3 regions of the Desulfitibacter alkalitolerans DSM 16504 genome follow, and region 3 is predicted to be linked to each of the others. Evidence: riboswitches for the same ligand, from Rfam matches in the RefSeq annotation. Region 3 holds a riboswitch; each other region holds the start of a gene.
What was found. Region 3 has a riboswitch for cobalamin ahead of nikB (nickel ABC transporter permease). Riboswitches for the same ligand answer to the same signal wherever they lie in the genome.
Positions count from the first base shown of each region.

Region 1: linked by a shared signal. The riboswitch ahead of K364_RS0117575 (cobyrinic acid a,c-diamide synthase CobB) and the one ahead of nikB (nickel ABC transporter permease) in region 3 are both predicted to bind cobalamin.
Region 2: linked by a shared signal. The riboswitch ahead of thiC (phosphomethylpyrimidine synthase ThiC) and the one ahead of nikB (nickel ABC transporter permease) in region 3 are both predicted to bind cobalamin.

Region 1 is NZ_KK211103.1:221,008-225,278, reverse strand. It holds gene K364_RS0117585 (aminotransferase class V-fold PLP-dependent enzyme) at 1-933, opposite strand, end outside; gene K364_RS0117580 (selenium metabolism-associated LysR family transcriptional regulator) at 930-1,832, opposite strand; cobalamin riboswitch at 2,100-2,275, shown strand; gene K364_RS0117575 (cobyrinic acid a,c-diamide synthase CobB) at 2,473-3,858, shown strand; gene cbiD (cobalt-precorrin-5B (C(1))-methyltransferase CbiD) at 3,898-4,271, shown strand, end outside.
Region 2 is NZ_KK211102.1:17,341-21,611, forward strand. It holds gene hydA (dihydropyrimidinase) at 1-265, shown strand, start outside; gene K364_RS24240 (glycoside hydrolase family 25 protein) at 449-1,135, shown strand; cobalamin riboswitch at 1,332-1,533, shown strand; gene thiC (phosphomethylpyrimidine synthase ThiC) at 1,678-2,979, shown strand; gene bzaB (B12 lower ligand biosynthesis ThiC-like protein BzaB) at 3,115-4,271, shown strand, end outside.
Region 3 is NZ_KK211103.1:104,547-108,817, reverse strand. It holds gene K364_RS0116965 (anaerobic ribonucleoside triphosphate reductase) at 1-840, shown strand, start outside; gene nrdG (anaerobic ribonucleoside-triphosphate reductase activating protein) at 827-1,354, shown strand; gene K364_RS0116955 (hypothetical protein) at 1,469-1,918, shown strand; cobalamin riboswitch at 2,100-2,286, shown strand; gene nikB (nickel ABC transporter permease) at 2,418-3,356, shown strand; gene nikC (nickel transporter permease) at 3,376-4,209, shown strand; gene K364_RS0116940 (class I SAM-dependent methyltransferase) at 4,209-4,271, shown strand, end outside.

The DNA.
Region 1 (4,271 bases), 120 kb from region 3:
ACAAGGGGTTTGCCGTGACAAATCCCTGGCGCCGTAGATTTCTATTTCAGACAGGTCATTACACCCAGCTATGAAGTGCTTTAATAGGTCCATTTCATGCTGCCTGATTTTCTCCAGGCCGGTTCTCTTTATAAACTCAAAACCTGCAGTCAGGCCCATTATTCCAGGAGTATTGGGCGTACCGCTTTCCAATCTATCGGGAAATGCCTCAGGCTGCTCCAATAGATGAGATTTACTTCCCGTACCTCCCAGAATAAAAGGCTCCAGAACTGTTTCATCGTCCATGTCAATGCAAAGTCCTCCAACGCCTGGAGGTCCAAATAGCCCCTTATGCCCCGTAAAGGCCAGAAAGCTTAGATTTAACCTTTTCATGTCAATTGGTATGCTGCCGGCAGTTTGAGCTGTATCCAGCAAATATAAAAGACCGTGGTCACCTGCAATCCCGCCTATCTCTTCTGCAGGCTGCAGGCTGCCAAAAACATTTGAGGCATGATTTAGGACAATAAGCTTTGTATTAGTTTTAAGTGCCTTCCTGATTTTATCTGGATTAATAAAGCCGTCTCCATCTGCTTTGACGGTGGTATAATCAATTATTCCAGATTTTTTGAGAGCTTCCAAGGGACGGGCAACTGAGTTATGTTCTATGCTTGATGTGACAACATGGTCCCCCTTTTTTAAAACCCCTCTTAACACAAAATTAATGGCATAGGTTATGTTCATTGTAAACACAACCTTAGCCGGGTCAGGGCAATTAAAAAAATCAGCTATAACCTCTCTAGCTGCTAGGAGCTTTCTGCCGGCTTCCAGACCTAATCTATATCCTCCCCTGCCGGGACTTACACCTATAGTATTAAAATATTCATTTATTGCCTGAACTACTGTGGGTGGTTTGGGATGGCTTGTTGCTGCATTATCAAAATATACCTGTCTCATATCTTATGTGCCTCCTGATAGCCTGGTTTGCAAAATTTAATAAATTCCAGATTAATGGGGGATAGGGTTTTAGTTTTATTATAGGCTATATAAAAATTGCGTGTAGCAGGCATTTCCAGGATTTCATAGGTGTTAATTAGCTTGCTTTTTGCATAATCTCTTGCAGCAATTTCTGAAATAATGGAAAATCCCATGCCTTCCTTAACACCCTGCTTGATGGACTGGACATTATCAAAATATCCAATGACCTTTAAAAGAGACAATTCCAGCCCCGAAGAATGCAGTACCTTTTCTATAAATGCCTGGGTTCCTGAACCTGGTTTTCTAAAGATGAAGTTGTTATCTAACAAGCTGGTTATGGATACGGGAGTATCAAGTTTGATATTTGCAGGTGTAATAAGAACCATCTTTTCCTCGTGAATAGGAATGAATTCCAGTTTATCAGCATAAAAAACCTCACCCAGCATTCCAATGTCTGCTTCGCCATTAACCAAAATATCTGCTACTCCCAGAGAATCCTTTTGGGTAACGGTAAAATTTGTTCCTGGAAACCTTTTAATGAAATTTGCAATTAAAGCTGGAACCATGTATTGATTAGGCACAGTACTAGCGGCAATATTTATTGTGCCTACGGTTTTGCCGGTCCAGTCCTTCAGATCCCACATGGCCTTTTCCTTAATGTTTAGTATCTCCTTTGACCAGTAATATAATCTTTGTCCAAAGGGTGTGAGAGTAACTCTTTTGCTAAGTCTATCAAAAAGCTTTTGACCAAAGTATTTCTCAAGGCTATTAATATGTGTGCTAACTGTTGATTGACTTAAGAATAAACTGTCTGCTGCTTTAGAAAAACTCTGATGTTCAGCAACCTTAACAAAAGCCATTAACTGATGAAACTGCATAATAACCTCCATAAAAGAATTATCTCTTTTTATTCCATTTTATTGTATCTATTGTCTCGATATAATTCAATTGTTTTTTTAGATTAAGGTGTTGCTTTAAAGCTTGGTTGAAGGACCCAAATTATTTAAAAAAGAATGTCATTGAAAGGTTACTGTTTTCCGGCAATACTTTTTTTGCAGTGAAATCATTAAATAGAATAAAAATCACATTAGTACAAAAGTTACCTTGTCTATTTGACCATGTTTACGTTATAATAGGTATAATCTGAATATATTTTAAGAATAGGTGCCCGTTAGGGTTAAAAGGGAAACCCGGTGCAATTCCGGTACGGTCCCGCCACTGTAACCAGCTACAATCCGTATCATAACCACTGAGTCTTCGGGAAGGGATACGGGGAGGATTATCTGGAAGTCAGGAAACCTGCCTGTTTTTGAAGTTACATGAAAGACCCTCGAGGAAAGTGGTCAAATGTGGCAATTTCTAAGAATATTGCTTCTACCCTTGGGGTAGAAGTTTTTTTAAATTTGGGGACATTCCTTGACAAGAGGCTAGACAAATGATGCACACCAAAGCAAGGTTTTGGAAGTGTTATTCTGACTTCTGACTTCTGAAGAGGTGTGTCCCCTGGAGGTAGAAAACATGAGCTTCCCCCGTATATTGATTGCAGGTGTACAAAGTGGAGTTGGCAAGACGACCCTTACCCTGGGATTGTTGGCTGCTTTAAAAAGAAGGGGCATCAAGGTACAGCCATTCAAGGTTGGTCCCGATTATATAGATCCTGGGCTGCATTACCATGCAGCTGGTGTCAAAAGCCATAATTTAGACAGCTGGATGGGCAGTGAGGAGGTTGTTAAAACAGTCTTTGCTAGAAATGCCCAAAATGCTGATATTTCTATAATAGAAGGAGTGATGGGGCTATTTGACGGTGCCAGGGGAGAAAGGCTAAAGGGCAGTAGTGCTCATATAGCCATGATCTTAAAAGCACCTGTAATCCTGGTGGTTAATGTTAAGGGAATGGCCAGAAGTTGTGCAGCATTAGTTAAAGGCTACAAGGAGTATGTTTCTGGATTGGACCTCAAGGGAGTTATATTAAATAATGCAGGCAGTGACTACTATAAAACAATATTAGCTGGGGCCCTGGAGGATGAATTAGGAGTAAAAGTGTTGGGCTGCCTGGCAAAGAATAAGCATATAACCATGCCGGAGAGACATCTGGGACTGCTTCCAGCTGAGGAAAACAATGAATTAAGTTCAGCCATCAGCTTAATGGCAGACTTAGCTGAAGCCGAGGTTGATGTGGATGCACTCCTTGCAGCAGCCAGGGCCTCTGAGCCTGTAGAATTTAAAGAGTATAATAGTTCGAGCACGCCTCGCAATCAATATAAAAACACCTTCATTGGAGTGGCAAGGGACCAGGCTTTTACCTTCTATTATCAGGATAGCCTTGATTATCTCCAGGAGCTAGGGGCCAGACTTGTATATTTTAGTCCCCTTAAAGACTCCTCTGTACCAGATGTGGATGGGTTATATATAGGCGGCGGTTTTCCAGAGATGTTCATTAAAGAACTCTCTGAGAATCAATCCATGATTACCTCTTTACATAATGCCCATGACAAGGGGCTGCCCATATTTGCAGAATGTGGTGGCTTCATGTATCTTACTGAAAAGGTTGTGGATTTTCAAGGTAACAGCTGGCCTGGTGTAGGGCTTGTACCTGTTGAAGTGAAAATGACAAATAAACTGGCTGCCCTGGGATATGTCAAGGCATCAGCCCTGAAAAAATCCATTATTGGAGATTTGGGTGATGAAGTAAAGGGCCATGAATTCCATTACTCTGTCATGTCAGGAATACCAGAAGAAGACAGCGCTTTTTCTCTTGTTGGGGGCAAGGGTGCTGATTATAGAAGAGATGGATATGCCAGAAGAAACCTTTTTGCATCTTACGTCCATATACATTTGCGATCAAATCCAAAGGCAGCCCTGAATTTCCTGGATGCATGCCGGGAGTTAAAGCAAAGAAGATAAACTATTAAGTTAAAATACCAAGGGATGGAAGTGTAGCTGGTGGTCATAGATAACAACAAGGATGGGAAAAAGCTGCGCTCTGGATACACTACTGGAACCTGTGCTGCAGCTGCTGCCCAGGCAGCCTTGAAGCAATTATTAGAGCTAAGAAAACAAAAAATACACAATTTAACTCCAATAATCTTTCCAATTCATGTTGTTGCAGTTGATTTGCCCCAGGGAGGTACTGTCAGCATTCCCATAAAGAGCATAACTGTTAAGGGAGATATAGTAACAGCAGAGGTTATAAAGGATGCGGGAGATGACCCTGACATTACCAATGGTACAAGTATCTGTGCGTCTGTAGAAATCCTGGAGGCAAATTCTTTAGAGATACTGGAGCATAATAATGAAATAATTCTCCTTGGAGGAAA
Region 2 (4,271 bases), on a different contig from region 3:
AATCTTTGGCATGTATCCAAACAAGGGCACCTTAACTGTTGGTACTGACGCAGATATTGTCATTTTTGACCCGAACAAAAAGGTTCGTCTAGGCACAGATACCCTTCATATGGGCAGTGACTATTCACCTTATGAAGGAATTGAGGTTCAGGGTTACCCAAGTACAACTATATTAAGGGGCAATATAATAGTAGAAAATGGTCAGTTTTTAGGGGAAAAAGGCTTTGGGCAGTTTATCAGAAGAAAACAGCCCCAATATGTCTAGGCAGTGATACGCTAAAATGCCATTAAGGTAAAATAATGGTAACGCTCCAAACAGTATATAGCAGTATATAATCAGTATACTAAATATTTAATTCAAACCTTTCAGATACTTTTTGTAACAAAATGACGCTAAAAATATATGATGTATTAATGTATCTAAGCTTTTATACTAAGAGGTTTCCAATTGCAAAAGGCAAGTGCAAGCTGTTTACACGGAATAGATGTTTCCCATTGGCAGGGGGAAATAGATTGGCATTCTGTAAAAAAAGCTAATATAAGCTTTGCCTATATTAAATCTACTGAAGGAAGAACATATACCGATCCCAGATTTATAAGTAATGCAAGGGGAGCATTAGCAGCAAACATCCCAACAGGTGCATACCACTTTGCCAGGCCAGACAATAATCCAACCAAACAGGGGGCTATTGAAGAAGCGAAGCATTTTATCAAAACCATGGCAGAAGGCTTTGGGAAAAATAGAGTTGGTGACATACTTCCGGTTTTGGACTTAGAGGTACCGCCGGCCAAAAAAGACTCCAAAGCAGCTACCCATGAAATTTTAGAGTGGGCTGCCTCATTTGACCGCTATTTTACAGAGAATACTGGCAGAGCTTTAATGCTTTATACTGGAAGCTATTTTATCAAAGAACATAACAATTTTAATCATCCTGCCCATGGCTTTATCCTTGCTCATATGCCCCTTTGGATTGCAATGTATCCCCATGCAAGGGGTAACCCGGAATATCCTGACAATGCAGGTGGTTGGGCCAGATGGACAGCATGGCAGTACACCAATTCAGGAAAGGTGAAAGGCATCAAGGGAAATGTTGATTTAAACTGGGCTGTGCCAGATCTGATTAGGAGCTGCTAGTACTTATCCTATGTGCATCTTAACCTGCTTCATCTTCCCAGAATAGAGCTCTGGCTCCATCAAATCTAATAATAATTCTATTCATCTTAAGTATTTGTTGGGCAGGCATAACGAACATCTGGAAGGTGATAGGAAAAATAATAGAAATTTCTTGACATTTCCAGTAGTGGAAATTAAAATGTTGATAAAGTTAATAAACTGCTATGTGCAAATTGGTGCCTCCAGATGGAGGTCAAAAGGGAATTGGGTGCAAGTCCCAAACGGTCCCGCCACTGTAACCGGAGAGCTGCTTTACAAATATCCACTGTTCTTCACGCCCTTTGGGATAAGGAGAATGGGAAGGAGTAAAGCCGCAATGATACGGAAGTCAGGAAACCTGCCTGTTTGCAAGAGGAAAGTCTCTCGGGAATAGAGACAGACAACTGCAGCATTGAGGATGATGGTAAAGTCTTCAGCCAGATTTTTATTTTGGCTGGGGACTTTTATTTTTTCTATCTAAGGTTGGGGACTTTTTAATATTAAAAACCAAGGAGGTAAAAGCAATGTCTTTACTGAGAAATGCTCAAAATGGTATTGTCACCAGAGAAATGGAGCAGGTGGCAGCACAAGAAAAAGTCAGTCCTGAATTTATCAGACAGGGAGTAGCTGAAGGTAAAATTGTCATACTTAAAAATGCTAATCACACTAATGCAGTACCCCTGGCAGTAGGTGCCGGACTTAAAACCAAGGTTAGTGCAAGTGTAGGTCTATATGGGAAAGATGCAAGTATTGAAAATGAATTGGAAAAAATCAGGGCAGCTGTTGATGCCGGCACAGATGCCATAATGGACTTGAGTGTAACAGGTGAGATTGATGCAATGCGTAAGGAAGTTTTATCTGCAGTTTCTAAACCGGTAGGTACACTTCCCTTATATCAGGCCCTTGCTAATGCTGGTATTAAATATGGATCATCTCTTAAAATGACAGCAGATGATCTTTTTGAAGTAATTGAAGCTCAAGCGGCTGAAGGAGTGGCCTTTTTAGCACTTCATTGTGGCACCACCATGGCTATTATAGAGCGTGCAAAAAGAGAAGGTAGAATTGATCCCCTTGTAAGCTACGGAGGATCTCATCTCATAGGGTGGATGGTACATAACCAGAGGGAAAATCCCTTATATGAATACTTTGACAGGGTTCTGGAAATTGCCAAGAACTACGATGTAGCTCTAAGCTTTGCTGACAGCATGAGACCTGGCTGCCTGGCTGATTCCTTAGACGGTGCACAGGTTCAAGAATTGGTAGTACTGGGGGAACTGGTACAAAGAACAAGAGATGCTGGTGTTCAGGTTATGGTTAAGGGCCCAGGACATGTTCCACTTAACCAGATAAAAACGACCATTGAACTTCAGAAGGGACTATGTAAAAATGCTCCATATTTTGTATTTGGTCCCCTTGTAACGGATACAGGTGTGGGTCATGATCACATAAGTGCAGCCATTGGCGGTGCAGTAAGCTCATGGGCCGGTGCAGACTTCATCTGTTATGTAACACCTGCCGAGCATCTTGGTATTCCCAATGCTAATCAGGTTCGAGAAGGAGTAGTAGCTGCCCGTATTGCTGCCCACTGTGGGGACCTGGCCAAGGGAATGCCTGCTGCTGTAAACTGGGATCTTGAGATGTCCATTGCCAGAAAAGCCCTTGACTGGGATAAACAGATTTCCCTGGCCATTGATCCTACTACCGCAAAACTAATCTGGAAAGAAAGAAGTGATGATTTCTCCTCCAAATGCAGCATGTGCGGACAATACTGTGCCATGGAGATAATCTCCAAGTATTTAAATACTGATACTAAACATGCATGCTAAATGTAGCTCTTAATATTAGAAGAAATTATTATTTATGATAAATTCCACGGTTTAAATAAATGGCTAAGAGGTCGTTGTACTCTCAGATATGAAATGCATGTTTAAATAGTTAGTTAAAAGAAGGGGTGATTAATAATGACTCAAATGTTAAAAGCACGAGCTGGAAAAATCACTGAAGAAATGGAAAAAGTAGCTATTCAGGAAAATGTAGATGTTAAATTCATTCGTCAAGGTGTTGCCGAGGGAACAATTGTTATCCCTAAAAACAAGAACCGCAGCCGTTCCAGGATTTGTGGAATTGGCAAGGGATTAGATATTAAAGTAAATGCTCTTATAGGCACTTCAAGTGATAGGTCTCAGGCTGAAATGGAAGCTAGAAAGCTAAAAGCCGCCGAGGAAGCAGGATGCAACTCCTTCATGGATTTGAGTACAGGCGGAGATATTGATGCCATGAGAAGACAGACCCTGTCCCTGGCAAGGGTGGCTGTAGGAAGTGTACCTCTCTATCAGGCTGGAGTTGAAGCCATTCATAAATATGGAAGCGTGGTGGAAATGAGACCTGATGACATACTTGACACAATTGAAAAACAAGCAGCTGACGGCCTTGATTTTATGGCTATTCACAGTGCCTTGAGCTTAGATGTGCTGAAAACCCTTCAAAAAACCGGCAGGGTTACTGAAGTGGTCAGCCGTGGAGGTTCCTTCCTAACAGGTTGGATGTTTCACAACCAAAAGGAAAATCCGCTACTAGAACATTTTGACCGCCTGCTGGCAATTATGAAGGAGTATGATGTAGTTTTTAGTGTTGGAGACGCAGTTCGACCAGGTTGTACTGCTGATTCTCTTGACCAGGTGCAGCTTAAGGGATTGATGCTGGCCGGCGATCTAGTAAAAAGAGCATTGGAAGCTGGAGTACAAGTTATGGTGGAAGGTCCAGGCCATGTTCCCTTAAACCATATTGAGTCCACCATTCTTCTTCAAAAAAGACTCTGCTATAATGTTCCCTATTATGTTCTGGGATTTTTGGCTGCAGACATAGCACCTGGTTATGACCATATTACCGGTGCAATTGGAGGAGCTTATGCAGCAATGTGCGGTGCTGATTTCTTGTGTTATTTGACTCCTGCCGAACATCTGGGTCTGCCAAATGAGGAGGATGTTAGAACAGGTGTAAAAGCTATCAAGATAGCAGCTCAAGCAGCGGATATTGCAAGGGGAAGAAAAGGTGCATGGGATAGAAATCTGCAAATGGCAAAAGCCAGGGTTGCCCTTGATATGGATAAACAAATTGA
Region 3 (4,271 bases):
AATTGGAAGAATTTTTATAGAAAGCTTGACGAAACAGTAGACCTGGTTATTGACCAACTCCTTCATAGATATGACATACAAAAAAATCTAAAAATTACTGATTTTCCTTTTTTATTTGGTGAGGAGCTTTATCTGGGAAGCGATGCCCTTAAGCCTGGTGAGAAAATAGAAACATGCATAAGGAATGGAACACTGAGCATGGGCTTTATTGGCCTTGCCGAGATTCTAGTAGCCATGACAGGCAAGCACCATGGTGAATGTGAAGTAGCTCAAAGCAAAGGGTTGGAAATAATAGGGCATTTGCGCAGGAGAGTGAACGAGGCCACAGTTAAACATGGGTTAAACTTTACTCTCCTTGCCACCCCTGCAGAAGGCTTGAGCGGCAAATTTCTAAAGATGGATATTCAAAAATTTGGAGTAATTAAAGGTATTACAGACAAAGAATGGTATACAAACTCCTTTCATGTACCAGTAGAGTATAACATGTTTCTATTTGATAAAATCAAGGTTGAGGCCCCATACCATAAATTTTGCAACGCAGGACATATTTCCTATGTAGAAATGGCGAGCAGTATGGAACACAACTTGATAGCTTATGAGCAGATTGTAAGAGAAATGCATGCCCAGGATATGGGATATTTTGCAATTAACTTTCCAGTGGACTGCTGCAGTGGATGTGGTCATTCAGGTGTTATATATGAAGACAATTGCCCAGTTTGCCAGAGCAAATCAATAAAGAGAATAAGGAGGATTACTGGATATCTCTCTACTCTTAATAAATTTAATAATGCAAAAAAACAAGAAGAGAAAAACAGGGTGATCCACTTTGAAGGAAACTAAAATGTATTTGCAAATTGCTGATTACATTAGAACCAGTGTTGTGGATGGACCTGGAATCAGGCAGGTATTATTTTTATCCGGGTGCAATTTTGCTTGCAAGGGATGTCATAATCCTAAGCTTCAGGACTTTCATTATGGAAAATCAATGTCAATAACAGACGTAGAAAAACTTTTTACTTTTGATAAGAGAATAAATAGAGTAACTTTTACTGGAGGAGAGCCCATGGAGCAGGCTTTTGTTCTAGAAAAACTTGCCACCAGGTTAATAAGCAAGGGCGTGGAGGATATATTAATTTACTCGGGCTATATAATTGAAGAAATCTTATCTGAAGGAGATGAGAATAAAATCAAACTTTTAAAAAAGTGCAGTACCCTTATAGATGGTAGATTTGAGATTAGCAAAAAAGACCTTAGGCTTCCTTTTAGAGGTTCAGCTAATCAAAGGATCATTGATTTGCGAAAAATAAGGTCTTTATTAGTTAATAATCCGGTCAGCCAAGTTGTCAGACCTTAAAAAATTTCTCCTTTACCATATGTTTTTTTCTTGGTAAGATATAGTAAAATATAAGCTTTTAGATATTTGTAAGATATAAAAACAAGGGGGTTTAATATCAAAAGGAGGTTAGCAATGAGAATGAATAATATCGAAAGAATTTTAAAAGATATTTTACAAGGCCAGCAGGAAATGCGCGGAGACATAAAGCAAATGCAAGGTGATATTGCGGAGCTAAGAAGCAATCAACAGCAAATGCAAGGAGATATCAAGCAAATGCAAGGTGATATCACACAGATGCGTGGAGATATCAAGCAAATGCAAGGTGATATTACAGAGTTAAAAACAAATCAGCAGGTCATGCGAGGAGATATTCAACATATACAGGAAGATATTAAAGAAGTTAAGTGCGATATAAAGGATATTAAATTAAAGCTTGATGATTTGGAAATTAAAAATGCTGAAAGACATATTGAGATTTATGGTGAAATCAAAGCTCTTCGAAAGGACTTTTTAGCCATTGAATCAGTAACAGCTAAAAACTGGAATGATATTGTTCATCTTAAAGGTGTTAAGCTTATATAAAGGGCAAAATCTTTAGTTTAAAATTATTTGGGATATATTTGTATAATAATTTTCTTATTTAATGAAGTCGGGTCACAGCAAATCTCAAATTCTATCTTAATAAAAAGGTAATTAACTAGTTTGGGAATTTCTTAATTGACAGTTCAAATCTTTGTTGTTAAGCTGTAAATATAGTATAATTTAATACTTGTATGAAGCAAGTGATACTTCATGGAGAAGTAGAGAGGGAAGCTGGTTAGAATCCAGCACGGACCCGCCACTGTGAAGGGTAGTCAAGCTGCATTTGTGTCACTAGGCATTAGCCCTAGGAAGACGCAGTATTGACAATGACCTGAAGTCAGGAAACCTGCTTGTTTTATAAACTAATAGCTTGCCCACGTGGACTTGGGAAGGGTTGTTTTTTATTGTCTTGATTACCTTAAGACGTATCCCTTTTGCCATGTACCGCAAAAGGGTTTTTGTTTTAGAAATAGCGTTTTAGAAGGGAAGATGATATACAGTGCGTGCCTATATTCTGCAAAGACTGCTGTACTTGATACCTGTATTTTTTGGTGTTTCTCTTTTAACCTACAGTTTAAGTAAACTAGCCCCGGGGGATCCAGCAGAAATAAAACTTAGACAGGCTGGCTTTGAACCTACCCAACAGATGCTTGAAGCTACAAGACAACAAATGGGATTAAATGATCCAGAATATGTTCAATTCTTAAATTGGTTAAGTGGGGTACTTAAGGGTGACCTGGGTGTGTCCTTTTATTCTGGTACTCCTGTGACACAGGAAATATTATATAGGCTTCCGGCAACCTTTGAACTAACCTTTGCTGCTTTAATAGTAATGATTGCCATAGCAATGCCTGTTGGAGTTTTAGCGGCAGTTTATAAGGGCACGTGGGTTGATAATATAAGCAGAGTATTTGCTTTTTTAGGTGCATCAATGCCAGCGTTTTGGTTGGGTTTAATACTAATGTATTATCTATCAGTGAAATATACGATTTTCCCGGTAATGGGCAGACATGGCATAGATAGCCTGGTATTGCCTGCAGTTACCCTGGGTATGGGAATGGCTGCAACCTATACTAGACTATTAAGAGCTAGTATTTTAGAGGTATTGGGACAGGATTATATAATGGCGGCAAGGGCTCGGGGACTAAAGGAAAGGATAGTTATTGTAAACCATGCCTTAAAAAATGCACTTATATCAATTGTAACCCTACTTGGTATGTCACTGGGCTTTTTGCTCGGGGGTACGGTGATTGTTGAAACTGTGTTTTCTTGGCCAGGGGTTGGTAAATATGCAGTTGAGGCTATTTTCAACCGAGACTACCCAGTAATTCAGGGGTATGTTCTGTGGATGGCAGTAATATTTGTACTGGCAAACCTTCTCGTAGACATTTCCTATAGGTTTTTAGACCCGCGCATACGCTTAGGAAGGGGGTCTTGACATAGGCATAATTAGGAGCTTGGCTAAAGATAAGATGGCCCTAATCGGACTCATAGTAATTTTAAGTATAGTACTTTTAGGTATATTTGCACCCTATGTAACCCCTTATTCTCCAGATAAACAGAATTTAAAGCAAACACTCAAACCACCAGATAAGGATTTTCTAATGGGTACGGATCATCTGGGAAGATGCATATTTACGAGGATAGTATATGGAATAAGATTATCACTTGGAGTTTCCTTTGTTGTAATAAGCATCATTTTTACCTTGGGGGTTGCGATTGGTACAACTGCAGGCTATATGGGTGGAAAAATCGATAACCTTTTTATGCGGTTTGCAGATGTTATTCTGGCCTTTCCAGGACTTGTTTTAGCCATTGGCATAGCTGGCATTCTTGGACCAAGCTTAATCAATATAATGTTAGCTTTAGCTGCTGTTAACTGGGTTGGTTATGCCAGGATAGCCCGGGGACTAGTTCTATCACTACGGGAAAAGGAGTATGTACTGGCAGCAAGAGTCAGCGGAAGCACTCATTTAAACATTATTTTTAGACACATACTGCCCAATATGATTTCTCCCCTAATAGTGCTGGCAACCTTAGACATGGGGGCTATCATATTACAAATATCTGGACTGTCTTTCCTGGGATTAGGTGCTCAGCCCCCAGATCCAGAATGGGGTGCCATGTTAAATGACGGTAGATTCTTTTTTCAAAGGGCACCTTGGTTAATGCTTTTTCCTGGGTTTGCTATCTTAATAGTTGTTATGGCCTTTAATCTGGTAGGTGATGGCCTGCGAGATGTCCTGGATCCAAAGTTCAAAAAAATAATCTCACATAAGAGGGTGATGTAATGTTAGAAGCAAGGATTGAAAAGTACTGGACAGGCAGAGCTAATGGATATAGCGAAGCGATA